2 regions of the Paraburkholderia sp. SARCC-3016 genome follow, and region 2 is predicted to be linked to the other one. Evidence: predicted binding sites of a transcription regulator. Region 2 holds the regulator's gene; the other holds the start of a gene.

Region 1 (8,334 bases), on a different contig from region 2:
GCCGCCGTCTCTGCCGTCCCCCTCGCCGCCTCGGCGGCGTTGGCTTCCCACAGCGCCTCCGAAGCCGGCGTGCCTGCCACATGCCAAACCACGGTCAACCCGTAGTCGCGCAGCAGTTCGACGTGGTCGGTGTCTTCGGCGGCGGCGCCGAACAGCGCATAGTCGCGCCACAGCAACGCGAGCGTCGCACGCACGAGCGAACGCGGCGCGTACTCGATGCCGCGCGCCTGGTCCCCGAGCGCGAGGTTGCACCGCGCGAAGAAGCGTCGCGCATCGGGGTCGCCCGATAAGTGACCGCTCACGCGCAGCGCACGGGCGCAACCGGCTGCGAGCCGCCAGAAATCGTACGGGTCGGAACCGACCAGCTGGGCCATGCAGGCTTCAAGTTCGTCGAGCGCGGCCTCGACGACGAGCGTTGCCGCCGACATCGCGCCCTCGCCGGTCTGCGCCCGCAGAACCGGCAACAACGCCTGCTCGTAGCGCGCGCGAAGATGCGTGAGACGTTGTGCCGGTTGTGCGTGCAAGGTAGCAGGCGGGACCGGACGGCCCGCTAGTGCGAGGTCTTCGAAGTTGACCTTGAAGCCCGGCGTGTGCTGCGCGGTCAGCGCCGATAGCGAACGATAGTGCGCGTAAAGCGACGGCGAACAGGCGAGTTCACGCAGATTGCGCCTGCCGAGCGCCGCCGCGAACGCATGCAGCGCCGAACCAAAGGCTTCGCGCACCGGGTTATCGGGCAGACGAGCACGCGATGCAGGCGCCGCATGTCCGGAATGCGCCGAATTGTCGACGTAAGCACGGATGGAATCCGCCGCATCGAAGGCGAGCGGCGACGCAAGGACCAGCGCGTCGGCAAACTGTTGCGCGGCGAGCCATCCTGCTTCGCGAAGCGCGTGCGCGGCATGCAAAATGGGCAACGTCGCATCGCGATGCTGATCGTGTGCGGCAATCGCGTCGGCAAGCGCGCGTTCGGCCGCGCGCACGGCGCCGCCGCGAGGATTGGGCAAGGCTTCGAGGTTACTGCCGGGAGCGGATGAAGGTGTCATGAGCACGTTTGCAGAAACGCCGACAGACCGAAACCGACGCTAGGACCGGGACGACGACCTGCCGTGACCCGCCGGTTACGCCGCCGCGTGCGCTCTGAAATCGTGCGGCCGCAGCTGTGTCGCGTCCCCGTCATGCGCGCGCGGCGCTCGAGTCGGTGCAGGCACGCAACGCGCCGTGTACGCTGCGACGCGTCCCCATCCGTCGCGAGCCTCGGCGATGCGCCTGCCCGAATGCGCAAGGATCGTACGCACAGATCGCGCATCAACTCAGGCGCCGAGCGTCAAAACCGGGGGAATCGACGCCAAAATCGACGCGAAAACCGACGCGAAATCAGGGCATGAAGAACGCAAGCACCGGACGCGAAAGCCAGCCCCGCCATCTGACGTAAAGAAGCGTAAAGCCAGCAGCAGAACCAACCGCCAGACCGGTCAGATCTGGACCATTTCGAAGTCTTCCTTACGCGCCCCGCACTCGGGGCAGGTCCAGTTGATCGGCACATCCTCCCAGCGCGTGCCCGGCGCAATACCTTCGTCCGGCAAGCCGGCTTCTTCCTCGTAAATCCAGCCGCAGATCAGGCACATCCAGCTTCTATATTCCATTCTTTTGCGCGTCGAAAAGTCCGTTAAAACGGGAGCCATGATGGTACCGTGTTGCCGCCCCCATGCCTAGCGAAAGCAATTAACGATTCTGCGCTGCAGCAAATTTTTGCGAGCGTGCACGGCGCTCACGCGTGCGAAAAACCGCCTCGTCGCGGGAGAAAGCCGCATAATTGAGCCGACCCACGCGTATGGGCCTGCTTTTTGACCTTCCTGTTGGCCGTTTTGTTGGCCTTCCTGTTGGCCTCCTTATTTGCTTCGATTTTTTTTCCTCCTTTCATGCCCAGCGACACCCCTCCGATCGTTCTGACCTTCGGCCTGTCCGACCCCACCGGCGCCTCCGGCCTGCAAGCGGATCTGATGACGCTGGCCAGCATGGGCTGCCACGGCGTCACGGTGCTGACCGGTTATACCGTGCGCGACTCGGCGAGCTGCGACGAAGTCACCGCGCTCGACCCGGAGACTGTCGCGACGCAGGCGCGCATGCTGCTCGAAGACATGCCGATCGCCGCATTCAAGGTCGGCGCGGCGACCCGCGCCGAAGTGGTGAGCGCGATCGCCGAAGTCGTCGCCGACTATGACGACGTGCCGCTGATCCTCGCGCCCGACTTCACGCTCGATGACGAACACGTGCTCGCCGCCGACGAATTGCGCGAAGCGATAGCAGACCTGCTCGCACCGCAAACCACGCTGCTCGTCGCCGACCACGCGGCGCTGCTCGCGCTCGCGCAGCCCGACGGCGACGCCGAAGCGCCGACGCTCGACGCGGCCGTGTCGCACCTGCTGTCGCAAGGCTGCGAGTACATTCTGTCGATGGAAACGGGCACGCATCGGCTGGTCAACACGCTTTACTGCGAGGACGGCCAGTTGCGGCAGGACTTGTGGGACCGCGGGGCGCAGCGCGTGATGGGTATGACCGATACGCTTGGCGCGGCAATCGCGGCCTTGCTCGCGAATGGCCAGGACCCGGCGGAAGCGGTACGCGAAGCGCAGGAGTACATGTTCCAGGCGATGCAGAACGCGTTTCGGCCTGGTATGGGCGCCTACCTTCCCGATCGGTTTTTCTGGGCCAGAGAAACCGATGAAGATGCGCCGACCGCGAGCGGCAAGAGCGATGCGCCGGGAGAGGCGCGGCATTGATATAAAAAAACCCGCACCGTGATTTCTCACGCTGCGGGTTTTCTTTCCGGCCAGGAACGCGGCCAAAAGCGCGCCTCGCGGCGCGCTCCAACATGCGCTTCGACTTGACGTCGAATTACATGTCCATGCCCATGCCGCCCATACCGCCGGGCATGCCACCAGGCATCGGTGCGTCTTCCTTCGGCAGTTCGACCACGGCTGCGTCCGTCGTCAGCAGCAGGCCTGCGACCGACGCTGCGTTTTGCAGTGCCGTACGCGTAACCTTCGTCGGGTCCACAACGCCTGCTTCGACCATATCGACGTACTCGCCCGTCGCCGCGTTGTAGCCGTAGTTGCCCTTGCCGCCGGCAACCGCTGCTACCACGACGCTTGCTTCTTCGCCGCCGTTCGTGACGATCTGGCGCAGCGGCTCTTCCATCGCGCGCAGCACGATCTTGATACCTGCGTCCTGATCGGCGTTGTCGCCCTTCACGCCAGCGATCGAAGCGCGAGCGCGAATCAGCGCAACGCCGCCACCGGCCACGATGCCTTCTTCAACGGCTGCGCGCGTAGCGTGCAGAGCGTCTTCGACACGTGCCTTCTTTTCCTTCATTTCGACTTCGGTCGCAGCGCCGACCTTGATCACTGCCACGCCGCCGGCCAGCTTCGCCACGCGTTCCTGCAGCTTTTCGCGGTCGTAGTCCGACGTCGCTTCTTCGATTTGCGTGCGCACCTGCTTCACGCGCGCTTCGATGCTTGCTGCTTCGCCAGCGCCGTCGATGATCGTCGTGTTTTCCTTGCCCACTTCGATGCGCTTCGCCTGGCCCAGTTCAGCCAGCGTAGCCTTCTCGAGCGACAGACCCGTTTCTTCGGCGATCACCTGGCCGCCGGTCAGGATCGCGATGTCTTCGAGCATGGCCTTGCGACGGTCGCCGAAGCCCGGCGCCTTGACGGCAACGGTCTTCAGAATGCCGCGGATGTTGTTGACGACGAGCGTAGCGAGCGCTTCGCCTTCGACGTCTTCAGCGATGATCAGCAGCGGCCGGCCGGCCTTTGCAACTTGCTCGAGCACCGGCAGCAGATCGCGGATGTTCGAGACTTTCTTGTCGTGCAGCAGCACGAACGGGTTCTCGAGAACGGCGACCTGCTTGTCCGGGTTGTTGATGAAGTACGGCGACAGGTAGCCGCGGTCGAACTGCATGCCTTCGACGACGTCGAGTTCGTCTTGCAGCGACTTGCCGTCTTCGACGGTGATGACGCCTTCCTTGCCGACCTTGTCCATCGCTTCAGCGATGCGGTCGCCGATCGACGAATCGCTGTTCGCCGAGATCGCGCCGACCTGGGCGATTTCCTTGTTCGTCGTGCAGGGCTTGCTGATCTTGCGCAGCTCTTCGATTGCTGCTGCCACTGCCTTGTCGATGCCGCGCTTCAGGTCCATCGGGTTCATGCCCGATGCGACGTACTTCATGCCTTCGCGGACGATCGACTGTGCCAGCACGGTAGCCGTGGTGGTACCGTCGCCGGCGTTGTCGCTGGTCTTGGAAGCGACTTCCTTGACCATTTGCGCGCCCATGTTCTGGAGCTTGTCTTTGAGCTCGATTTCCTTCGCGACCGAGACACCGTCCTTGGTGACGGTCGGGCCGCCGAAGCTGCGCTCGAGCACGACGTTGCGGCCCTTCGGGCCCAGCGTAACCTTCACTGCGTTGGCGAGAATATTCACGCCCTCGACCATCTTCGCACGGGCGGAATCGCCGAATACGACGTCTTTAGCTGCCATCTTCTAACTCCTTGAATGCCTTTGAATGAACTGGGGACGTTGAACTTACTTGTTCACCACAGCCATGATGTCTTCTTCGCGCATCACGAGCAGTTCCTGGCCGTCGACCTTGACGGTCTGGCCAGCGTACTTGCCGAACAGGACGCGATCGCCCACCTTCACGTCGAGCTGGATCAGGCCGCCCTTGTCGTCACGCTTGCCCGGGCCGACTGCGAGAATTTCGCCTTGATCGGGCTTTTCCGCTGCGGCGTCGGGGATCACGATGCCCGAAGCGGTCTTGGTTTCCTGGTCAAGACGCTTGACGATCACGCGATCATGCAAAGGACGAAGGTTCATACATACTCCTCTCTTGGTTGAGACTGAAGAACGCTGAGGACAAACCCGGCCGGAGAGCCCGGCCGGAGAAATTGTTAGCACTCGAGTGCGACGAGTGCTAATTATATGGAGGGGCGGTGACAAATTCAAGAAGGGGGAAGAGTGTCGAGATTCAGTTAAGTTTGAACTTTGTTCACTTAACTTTGTACTTTCGCGCGATCCACGCATTCAATCAGCCAAAATATTCCATAAAAAACAAACACTTGACGGTCCACACCCAGCTATGGACTTCGCGCGTCGCAGGCACCGCCGGCCGACAATTAACGGCAACATCTGAGACTTACAAGGCAGGGTCGCCGACCGATAGGCGTTTACCCGCACCCCAACCATCGGGATCGGCTTCGCTACGCAGCTTTGTACTTCGGGACGTCCGATATCCGGATCGAGCCGTAACGAACGGTATCGATGGACCTAGTAAGCCTCGAGGACGTCAGCGACCTCAACTTCGTCGACCTAGGGTACGGGGAAAAGGACCCGCGCCAAGCGCGAAGACATAGTTTGAGGCAATCACTCCGATATCGGCTTCAACAGTTGCGACGCACATCGTCTTAGTACAGTTGGGATAGCGAGGTTCTGGCAGGCGGACGGATCTTCACACATCGCATTGCGTTACCTCCTTGGCTTCGCCGGAGCATCGCTCATATCGAACATCATGCCTGGAGCAAAAAGGGACGCCCAGAGAGCATCGCCATACTGGTCGAGCAATATGTCTATCGCTTTTTCATTATCACTAATGCGCGTCAGCCACTGCCGGCGCGCGTTCCTATACACCACTAGAGCCAGGTTGCCGGCACCAACCATACGGCTCGCAAGCAGTTCAAGGGTTCCGATGCGCCGCATGTCGTCATCGGCAAAGCGTCGGATGTGAACGTGCGCTCCCCGTGTCTTCTCGATCCCGTCAAAGCTTTGCTTAATCATCTTGAACAGTGGCGCGATCAACGGTCTGGTGAACTGCTTTTGCGGCGCGCTCGACAGACAGTTCTGAACCTCTTTTGCCAGCGTTGTCAGACGAACTCGGAGAATATAGATTTCGTTAAGGTAAATACTTACCTGATGAGCTAAATAGCGACCTCTTGTCACTCGGGTCTTCGAAAAAGGAAAGCGTGCCAGATATACCTTAACATCCTGCACAGCTTCCAGCGCTTCAGATACCTCCATGTATTCTTGGAAAATATCTACAATGGCTCGATGTTTTTCCGACAGCGCGCTACGTCCGTCCTGTATGGGCTTTCCTGCAAGCGCATCCCATGTGTCGGCAGCAGCGGACTCAAGGCTAGGCTGGTTTGAAGCAATGATGGGTGTCACCCAATCGAGAAGACAGCTCCTAAAGCGTACCATCCCAGTTTCGGTTTCTAGTTCTGTTTCGATCATGAGTGTTGTTGTGTCGGTAGAAGCGTTCGTCGCTTGATCGCTCACTCCCTAGGCTCGGCAGAGCACATCGATAAGGGTGCAGCGGGAGGACGCCGTTGATCCGCAAGCCGTCATGCTTAATTGCTGATACCAAACGCCTTCGAATGCGTGTCAGCAATCTAGCCTACTCTGTCGAACGTCGCAAACAGGCGGGCATGCGCCCGACGACCGAGCGCGTTTGCACCAGCGCGCCATCTCATCCAAAAGGCATAACCCGACCTGGATCGGTCTGTCGAGATTCTCGGAAGCAGGCGCTCAGATGCGGTGCATTCGCGGCTTCGAAAGTACGGATGGACTATGTTGAAACATATATTTCCTATAATTTAATATTGCTAATTACCAAGTCGCCCAATCCGTCGGCGTCGAGGTACTGTCTAAAACGACCAGTTGAAGCTTCCGAGAACCAGCGTAAGCACGACCAAATGTTACTGCGTTAGAAAGGCTTGGCAAGATACGGAGCGACCGTGTTAGGGTGGTAGCAGGCGGCGGCAGTTGCTCCTTTCGCACAATGAAGCGGTCTGTTGATCCGGGCTTCGGGGCCACAAACACCAATTGGACGTCCACATGCTTCATCGCGGGGCGATTGTCCCGGTTAGGTCCGAGCTTATCGTTAGTTAGCCGCTGCGCATGGGAAAGCAATAAGTCGAATCCTATGCAAATTGCTAACGCTGAACGCAACGAGCCTTCCAAATCTGGATGCAAAACGTTCGCGCTAAGAGCGTGCGCAGAATCGTGTCGGCGTTCTTTTATTGTAACGAACTCGCTTTGACAATCCAGAGTTCCGACGCCCAATCTCCGGCTAAGTTCGGTTATCTGCACCCACGGACTATGCACACCAAATGCTTTCAAAATGTCCGAGACATCGTCCTCCACGAGATTCGAAGCGGCTTGCCCAAAGGAATACGTTGATAGCTGAGCAAGATTGCTCGTCGCGGTTGCAACGGGAGCGAGTGCTCCAACGAGCCAATTTATTTTATCTTGTGCAGGTTGTAGCTTGAGGCGAAAACGAATGCCATCTAACGCTCCAATGGTAGTGGCCCTTTGCAAAGGTGGGAGTAGATCGGAAAACACCAGTTGAGGATTGGAGAAGGATCGAAGTAATTCTCCAGTTCGCTCTCTGATGAACGACTCCATTGTTGCGAATACCAGCACCGCCAAGCCTTGTCGAAGCATGCTCGCACGAAGATTGTGCTCTACTGTCAATGCGGTGTCGATCAGCGCGGCATCCTTTAGGCAATCCCTGAGAACGTTCAATGTTGCAAGCAACGAGTCTTTTGCGCTCATTTTAGGTAATGTTCTTCAACGCATCCTTCATCGTGGCGATACGGTACGACACCTTACTGGGTGTGTTCGTAGATACTCGGATCGCGTCGACGAAGCGAGCATTCTTGAAAAGCTTCAAGGTCTCTTTCCGCACAACTGCCGTCTTGATTGAAAGCGCGTGGTATCTCGCTTCGCTTAGTTCGGATGCAGCTATCATCTGTGCGTCGAACATTGCGGACATGAACTGGTCACGATAAGCAGCGCCTTGATGGCGTCTGAACGCATCGTCTCCCCACAGGTGTTGACAGCGTGTCAGAGCGGTTTCAAATTTCTTCCTAGCTGCCGCGATCTTTGGCTTACCAAGAGCGCGGTTTGTCGCCGCGAAAGCATCCAACGAATACCGCATGTCTCCGCTGAAATCCTCCCAGTTCGAACTCAAACTTAGAAATCGCAAAACCGCTTCCACGTCTTGCATCTCCTTGTATGGTGTCTCTTTCTTTGTCGCAATCTTCATCTGCCTATGAAGGAACGGCGCATCTGCCAATTCAAAAAGCAGGTCGTTGAACGATCCTCTATAAAGCGCATTACGAATCTCTTGGGGGAGAAGGGGTTCACCACCGGTGTTCAGCCGAGTGAACACTTCGTATTTGAGTTCAGGATCCGTTTGCTTTAATAGTGTTACAACTCGCACGTATGGTCGAATTCTCAAGGCGTTGGCAAGTTCCGGCGGCAAACCTGAGAATTTGAGCC
Region 2 (8,334 bases):
CCGCGGCCGCGCCGTCGCTTCTGCTGTCGCGCTCGAGGTTGACCTGTTCGGCGGCGCGGATTTTCTCACGAGCGGCCGCCACGGCGGCTTCGAACTGAGCGATGCCGTGCCAGCCGGTCGCCCGGCCCAGACGCTTGCCCCGATGGAAGAAGAACCACGTGGGCACCCCATGGAGCAGGAACCGGCGGCCCAACTCGCGATGCTCGTACACATTGCTGTGAAACCAGCGCAGCCCGAGCGCGCGGATCTCATCAGGCTTCGCGAGCATCGCCTTCTTGGCGATCTCGCAGTTGAAGCAATCGAAGCCCCAGAAAAACACGACCGCCAGTTCGTCGCCGGCCGACTGGAGGCCGGCGTCGAACGTACCGGCGGTCAGTTCCTGCATATCGAAAGCGGCGAAGGCGGATGGATCGACAGGGATACTGGCCATAAACCGAAATGCAAGAAACTTCGATTGCGTTACACGTCAAACGCCGCGCCAATGCCGCGCCGAATGCCGGACGGAATGCGCCGCGCTTACTTCGGCGCCGCGACCGTGACAAGCGCCGGGCGCAGCACCCGGTCGTTAATCACATAGCCCTTCTGCAGTACGGCGACGACCGTATTCGCTTCCTGCTCGGCCGGCACCATCGAGATGGCCTGATGGCGATGCGGGTCGAACTTCTCGCCGATCGGATTGATTGCGACGACGCGTCCTTTTTCGAGCGCGCCGGTCAGCTGGCGCAACGTCAGTTCCACGCCTTCACGTACCTTCGCAAGGTCGTCGGACGAATGCGCGACGGCAGCTTCGAGGCTATCGATGACCGGCAGCAGGTGCTCGGCGAAATTTTCGATCGCGAATTTGTGCGCCTTTGCGACGTCTTCCTGAGCACGGCGACGCACGTTTTCGGTCTCGGCCTTCGCGCGCAGGAAGCTTTCCTGCAACTCGGCAACCTTCGCCTGCGCTTCGGCGAGTGCGGCTTCCGCGCTCGATGCCTGCGTATCGGCCGCACTGGCTGCGCCTGCGGGCTGCTGCCCCGCGGCATCGGCGGCCTGGCGCGCGGTGTCGTCGGCGGGCGTGGGATTCTGGCTCGTCGGTTTCTCTTGCGTGTTTTCCATGTCGCTGAAAGTCGATAAAGAATTAAAACTATTAAAACGGCCTGCATGTCGCTCGCGTTTCGCGCGCATGGCCCGCTTTGACCAGGCGGTTCCCGTGCGCGCAAAGCGTTGCAATTTCACAACACGCGCAGCTGCTCGACAGCACTCGATATGAGGTTGCACACCGCCGGTTTCAAGCGGCTCTGCAGCCCTTTTTGCACCGCAACGGGGCAAAAAACGATCGCAGAAACTCGCCGTTACAACCGTGACTCGCCCGTCATCATATTGAGATTGAGCGCGATGCGCGAGTGACCTAAACTCATTGAGAACGCCAGAAAAGGCATGTTTACCCTAATCTGACGTATCGCTTACCACCGTGAACCGCCCGTTTCCCGTTTGGCATCTCCTGGGGGAGTACCGTGAAACTGACCTTCGCAATATCGGTGGTCGCCTTGGTGCTCATCGCGGGAACCACGACCATCTGCATGTCCGGCGCCGTCAACGACCACACCACAGAATACGGTGGTGTGCACGCGACGATGGAGTCGCTGTTCAATCCCCACCTGAAAATTTGTCGATAACGCGCCGGTCGCGCTTCGTCGGCCGGCCGTGCAACGCGGCCGTCGGCTCCCGAAAGTGCTTGCGCCGTTCGAGTTCCGCCTGCCGCTTCGTCCGGCCTTCGTCCGTTTCCGCGTAAAGCGACTGAGCGACCGGGGCCGGCCCGCGCACCTCGCACACGCCCAACACCTGCACCTGCCAGACAATCCGCTCGATTTCAATTTCAACGAGATCGCCCACGCGCACGTCCTTCGCGGGTTTGACGCTCGCACCGCCGATGCGCACCCGGCCCTTCTCGACTGCATCCGCCGCCAGCGAACGCGTCTTGAAGAAGCGCGCCGCCCACAACCATTTATCGATGCGCAATCGCGCGCCGGGTTCAGTCGAAATCTTGTAGTTCATCTTCTGTCGTTCGAACGCCTCGTGCGTTTTGACGTGTCGCGTGTGCAGGAGCAGAAGCAGAAGCACGTTACCGGGTGACGGGTGCAGACAGCATGCCCGCTGCACGCGCCAGCACCAGCACCAGCAGACTTCGCTTACGATGCCACCGCTGCTTGCCGCGCACTCTCCTGCACCGGCCATCCCTGCAAATGTTGCGCGACAATTTCGCCAAGCGCGGCGATCCACGCGGGCGAGGCATTCAGGCAAGCAATGCGGTGAAACTCCTTGCCGCCCGCATGCACGAATTCGTCGCGCACTTCCATGCCGATCTCCTCGATCGTCTCAAGGCAGTCGGCGGTAAATCCTGGGCAAAACACATCGATACGACGCACGCCGGCCGCACCGAGTTCTTTGGCCGTCGGAGCGGTATAAGGCTGAAGCCATTCAGCCTTGCCGAAGCGCGACTGAAACGTGACCCGGCACTCGACCGGTGTCAGTTCCAGCGCATGCATGAGCAGCGACGCCGTTTGCTGACATTGCTCGTGGTACGGGTCGCCAAGGTCCAGCGTACGTTTGGGCACGCCGTGAAAACTCAACACCAGCTTGTCCCCCGCCGCGAAATCCGGACGTCCGTGCGCGTGCCAGTAATGCTTCACTTGCGCCGCCAGCGCGGCGATATACGCGGGATGATCGGCATAGTGGCGCACAGTGCGGATCTCGAGTTGATTGCGCATCCGTTTTAACGCGCCGAACGCCGCGTCGAACGCGGTGGCGGTAGTCGAGGACGAGTACTGCGGATACATCGGCATCAGCAACACCCGCTCGGCGCCCGCCAGCTTCAGCTGATTCAGCATGGCCGGGATGTCGGGCGTGCCGTAGCGCATCGCATAGTCGACGATCACCGCGTAGTCGTTCGCGTGCAGCAACTGGCGCAGGCCTTCCACCTGTTTCTCGGTGTAGACCCTGAGCGGCGACCCTTCGGGCATCCATACCGCTGCATACTTCTTCGCCGATGCCGGGCTGCGAAACGGCAGAATCACCGTGCGGAGAATGATTTGCCACAGCATCGCCGGAATTTCGACCACGCGCGGATCGGACAGGAACTGAGCGAGATAGCGCCGCACCGCGCCCGCCGTCGGCGCATCGGGCGTGCCAAGGTTGATCAGCAGGACCGCGACGCGGTGCGCGACAGCAGACTGCAGAGGCCGCTCGAGATCGAAGTGCATAGGTAACGAATTAAAGGCGAAGGGCTGCGGGGCGAACGACAAGCGTTTCAGGTGAAGGCCATTATAGCGGCGCGTTTCATGACCGAAAGCTAGCCATTCGGCAGATTGGCAGGCACCGCACAACGCAGCATCATGAAGGCAGGCACATGCATGAAAATGTGCGGCACGCCGCACAGCCACGCGCCTGCGGCTCTACTGCTGGCTCAACGTCAACGAAAGCAGGCGCGCAGTGATATCGACAATCGGAATCACACGGTTATAAGCCATGCGGGTCGGCCCGATTACGCCGAGCGTACCGACGATCGTGCCGTTCACTTCGTACGGCGCGGTTACGACGCTCATTTCCTCGATCGGCACGAGATTCGACTCTCCGCCGATGAAAATCTGCACGCCTTGCGCGTGGCTCGATACGTCGAGCAATTGAAGGAGGCTCGTCTTTTGGTCGAACACATCGAACAGCTTGCGCAGCCGCGCCATGTCCGACGAAAGGTCGGCCACCTCGAGCAGTTTGCGTTCACCCGAAATCAATACGGTTTCGCCCGTATCGGTTTCGTCGGTACTCGCCGTGACGGCCGCATGCATCAGCGTCGTCATGTCGCCGCGCAGCTGGTCGATCTCTTCGCGCAGCCGGCGGCGCACTTCGTCGAACGACAACCCGGCGAAATGCGCGTTGATGTAGTTCGAGGCTTCGATGAGTTCGGCCGGCGAATAGTCGCGCTGCGTCGCCATCATGCGGTTCTGCACGTCGCCTTCGGGCGTCACGATGATGAGCAGGATGCGCTTGTCGGACAAACGCATGAATTCGATCTGCTTGAATACGTGGCTGCGCCGCGGCGTCAGCACGACGCCGGCGAACTGGGAAAGGTTGGACAGCACGCTCGCCGCGGCCGCGACGATTTTTTGCGGCTCGCCGGCCTGCAGCGTGTCGGGCTGCAGCGTCTTTTTGACAGCCCGTGTCACGGCCTCTTCATCGGCGACCGATTCGACGGTCAGCATCGTGTCGACGAAAAGCCGGTAACCGCGCGGCGTCGGAATGCGTCCAGCCGACGTATGCGGGCTGATCACGAGACCGAGCTCCTCGAGGTCGGACATCACGTTGCGGATGGTGGCCGGGCTCAGTTCGAGCCCGGAGAACCGCGACAACGTGCGCGAGCCTACCGGCTGACCTTCGGCGATATACCGCTCGATCAGCGTTTTGAGGAGGGTTTGTGCGCGAGGATCTAACATGGCGAAAAATTTTAGCTCAATGACGACGCTGCCGCGAGCGTTAAGCGTACCTGCAACACGCACCCCGCAACGCATTGCGCCGCCGCGCCATGCGAAGCGCACCGCGAAGGCCGTCGCTCGCGCGCTTGCAAGGACAAGCGCCGGCCGTTGTCATCAGCGCTTCACCATTCTAACGATAATCGGCTACACGCAAGACAGCGGCGCTCCCGCGCGCCGGCGCCAGCAACGACAACTCCATCGGCCCGCCGCGACGGCTCTTCCGGCGCGGGGCGACGGTTCTTTTCGGCCCGCAGCTATGGTGTAATGCCGGCATGCAAGTTACCAGCCAGTTCAAGACCGTTGCGCTCGTCGGGCGCCCCCAGACGCCCGGCATCGGCGAGCCGCTGATGCAACTCGCGTCCTGCATCGCCAGGCGCGGGTTCGACGTCGTATTCGAGGCGCAGATCGCGGAGGAGATCGGGGTCACCGGCTATCCGGCGCTGCGGCCCGCGGAAATCGGCGCGCGTGCCGACGTCGCGGTCGTGCTGGGCGGCGACGGCACGATGCTCGGCATCGGCCGCCAGCTCGCACCGTACAAGACACCGTTGATCGGCATCAACCACGGCCGCCTCGGCTTCATTACCGACATCCCGATCTCGGACATGCAGAAGATCGTCGTACAGATGCTCGGCGGCAGTTTCGAACGGGAGGAGCGCACGCTGCTCGAGGCACGCATCATGCGCGCGGGCGAGCCGCTCTATCATGCGCTCGCTTTCAACGACGTCGTCGTGAACCGCAGCGGCGTGTCGGGCATGGTGGAACTGCGCGTCTCGGTGGATGGCCGCTTCATGTACAACCAGCGCTCGGACGGCCTCATCGTCGCCACGCCGACCGGTTCGACCGCCTATGCGCTTTCGACGAACGGGCCGATCCTGCATCCGCAGCTCGACGGCATCGTACTCGTGCCGATCGCGCCGCATGCGCTGTCGAACCGCCCGATCGTGCTGCCGGACCATTCGAATGTCAGCATTCAGATCGTGTCGGGCCGCGACGTCAACGTGAATTTCGACATGCAGTCGTTCACATCGCTCGAACTGAGCGACACGATCGAGGTGCGGCGCTCGCGCCACATGGTGCCGTTCCTGCATCCGGTCGGGTACAGCTACTACGCGACGCTGCGCAAGAAGCTGCACTGGAACGAATATCCGTCACATGAGAACGATGAAGAAGAGCAGTAATCCGGCAAGCATGCCAGATCACTGAAGCCGGCCACGCCGCACGAACCGAAGCCACCCGCCCGCATCCCCAAACTGAACCTGCACGCTGCCGGACACCACGAACAAGCCGACTCCATGCTTCGCCACCTCTCGATTCGCGATTTCGTCATCGTCGCCGCACTCGACCTCGAATTCGACAGCGGCTTTACGGTCTTCTCCGGTGAAACCGGCGCCGGCAAGTCGATTCTGATCGACGCGCTCGCGCTGGCGCTCGGCGCTCGCGCCGACGCGAGCGTCGTGCGCACCGGCGAGACACGCGCCGACATCACCGCGGAATTCGACACGCACGCGCTCGTCGACCAGTGGCTCGACGAGCACGCATTCGCAGCTCAAGCCGAAGACGGCGGAATGCAGGACGGCACCGTGCTGCTGCGCCGCGTGATCGACGCGAACGGCCGCTCGCGCGCGTTCATCAACGGCACGGTGGCGACGCTCGCGCAGTTGCGCGAAGTCGGCGAAATGCTCGTCGACATCCACGGCCAGCATGCGCATCAATTGCTGATGCGCCCCGACGCGCAGCGCGAGCTGTTCGACACGCACGCGGGACTCGGCGACATGGCCGCTGCCGTATCGCGCAGCTGGCGCAACTGGCGCGAAGCAGCGCAAGCGGTCGAGCATGCGCAGTCGCGCGACCGCGAACTGCAGCTCGAGCGCGAACGGCTCGCCTGGCAGCTCGCCGAGCTCGACAAGCTCGCACCGCAGCCCGGCGAATGGGAAGAAGTGAACAGCGAACACCGGCGCCTGTCGCATTCGGCCAGCCTGATCGACGGCGTGCAGGGCGCACTCGGCGCATTGTCCGAATCGGACGACGCGATGATCACGCACCTCGGTGCGATCATCTCGAAGCTGCGCGATCTGGCCGACATCGACCCGGCGCTCAACGACGTTCTCGCCGCACTCGAACCGGCCGAGATCCAGTTGCAGGAAGCGTCGTACTCGCTGTCCCACTATGCGCAGCGGCTCGAACTCGACCCCGACCGGCTCGCGGAGGTCGAAAAACGCCTCGACGCATTGCATTCGGCCGCGCGCAAATTCAGACTGCAGCCCGAATCGTTGCCCGAAGAACATCAGGCGCGCCGCGCGCAGCTCGACGCGCTCGACGCGGCCGCCGACCTCGACAGCCTGCGCGCGGCCGAGAGCAAGGCGAAAGACGCCTACCTCGCCGAAGCGAAGCAGTTGTCGAAAGCACGCGGAAAAGCGGCGAAAGCGCTCGGCTCGGCGGTGACGACCGGCATGCAGGAGCTGTCGATGGCGGGCGGCAGCTTCGAAGTGGCGCTGGTCGCGTTGCCGGAAGGGGGCGCGCATGGCCTCGAGCAGATCGAGTTCCGCGTGGCCGGCCATGCGGGCGTGCCGCTGCGGCCGCTCGCCAAAGTCGCTTCCGGCGGCGAGCTTGCGCGTATCAGTCTCGCGCTCGCGGTGATCGCAAGCGCGGCGAGCCCGACGCCGACGCTGATCTTCGACGAAGTCGACACCGGCATCGGCGGCGGCGTCGCGGAAGTGGTCGGGCGGCTGCTGCATCAATTGGGCCGCGACCGACAGGTGTTGTGCGTGACGCACTTGCCGCAAGTCGCCGCGCGTGGCGACCATCACTTCCAGGTCGCGAAGAGCACAAACGGAAAAAACGGCAAGGGCAGCAAGAGCGCGACGCTCAGCACCGTCACGCCGCTCGACAAGGCAAGCCGGATCGAGGAGGTAGCGCGCATGCTCGGCGGCCTCGAGATCACCGCGACGACACGCAAGCATGCAAAGGAAATGCTGACGGCCTGAGCCTGATCTTCACAGGCGGGCGGAGCGGCGCTACCCGAATACCCGTTCCCAGAGCTGCAACACGGCATCGCGCTCCGCCCTCACCGTCTCCGGATCGACGCGCGCCTTCTCCATCCCGTCGAGCCGCAACTGGTGCTGCAGCTTCCGATACCGCCGGTACGCCGCGCCGACCGTTTCCGCTTCGTCGCCGCTCATGAGCCCAAAGCGCGACACCTCGCGCAGCAGCGCGATATTGCCGGTATTGCGGATCAGCTCCGGATCGCGCGCCGCATGCAGCAGCACCCAGTACTGAACCGTGAACTCGATATCGACCATCCCGCCACGATCGTGCTTCAGGTCGAAAAGCGGCGTGCGATTCGGATGGCCGGCCTCCACGCGCTCGCGCATTTCGACGATTTCCTTCATCAGCGGCGCCGCTTCGCGCGGCATCGTCAGCACCTGTTCGCGGATCGCCTCGAAGCGCGCGCCGATCTGCGTGTCGCCCGCGCAGTAACGCGCGCGCGTCAGCGCCTGATGCTCCCAGACCCATGCGGTATTCGCCGCATCGCCTTCGCGCAGCTGATAACGGCGAAACGCATCGAGATCGGTCACGAGCAACCCCGACTCACCGTTCGGCCGCAAGCGCAGATCGATGTCGAACAGCGTGCCGGCGCCGGTCGCGGTCGTGAGCCATGAGATCAGCCGGCGCGCGAATGTCGCGTAGACGTCGGGCGCAACGTCGGCCGGATCGTCGTACAAAAAGATCAGGTCGAGATCCGACGCATAGCCGAGCTCTTTGCCGCCAAGCTTGCCGTACGCGATGATCGCAAAGCGCGGCACATCGCGATGGCGTTTCGCGAGCT

What was found. Region 2 encodes HrcA, which represses chaperone genes, less so after heat shock. Its sites were predicted from a motif close to TTAGCACTCNNNNNNNNNGAGTGCTAA; they were not measured.
Region 1: groES (co-chaperone GroES) is a predicted target of HrcA. The motif match lies at 4,947-4,973, and genes of this name have one in related genera.

Annotation. Positions count from the first base shown of each region.
Region 1 covers NZ_JAVHZD010000010.1:138,612-146,945, reverse strand. Annotated here, with positions in the region: gene QYH69_RS12420 (hypothetical protein) at 1-1,043, opposite strand, end outside; gene QYH69_RS12415 (rubredoxin) at 1,473-1,643, opposite strand; gene QYH69_RS12410 (hydroxymethylpyrimidine/phosphomethylpyrimidine kinase) at 1,920-2,780, shown strand; gene groL (chaperonin GroEL) at 2,896-4,536, opposite strand; gene groES (co-chaperone GroES) at 4,582-4,872, opposite strand; gene QYH69_RS12395 (hypothetical protein) at 5,521-6,327, opposite strand; gene QYH69_RS12390 (hypothetical protein) at 6,658-7,605, opposite strand; gene QYH69_RS12385 (DUF262 domain-containing protein) at 7,607-8,334, opposite strand, start outside.
Region 2 covers NZ_JAVHZD010000003.1:61,625-69,958, forward strand. Annotated here, with positions in the region: gene QYH69_RS04350 (thioredoxin family protein) at 1-430, opposite strand, end outside; gene grpE (nucleotide exchange factor GrpE) at 517-1,098, opposite strand; gene QYH69_RS04360 (hypothetical protein) at 1,497-1,658, shown strand; gene QYH69_RS04365 (RNA-binding S4 domain-containing protein) at 1,630-2,037, opposite strand; gene hemH (ferrochelatase) at 2,172-3,242, opposite strand; gene hrcA (heat-inducible transcriptional repressor HrcA) at 3,435-4,469, opposite strand; gene QYH69_RS04380 (NAD kinase) at 4,781-5,686, shown strand; gene recN (DNA repair protein RecN) at 5,801-7,492, shown strand; gene glnE (bifunctional [glutamate--ammonia ligase]-adenylyl-L-tyrosine phosphorylase/[glutamate--ammonia-ligase] adenylyltransferase) at 7,523-8,334, opposite strand, start outside.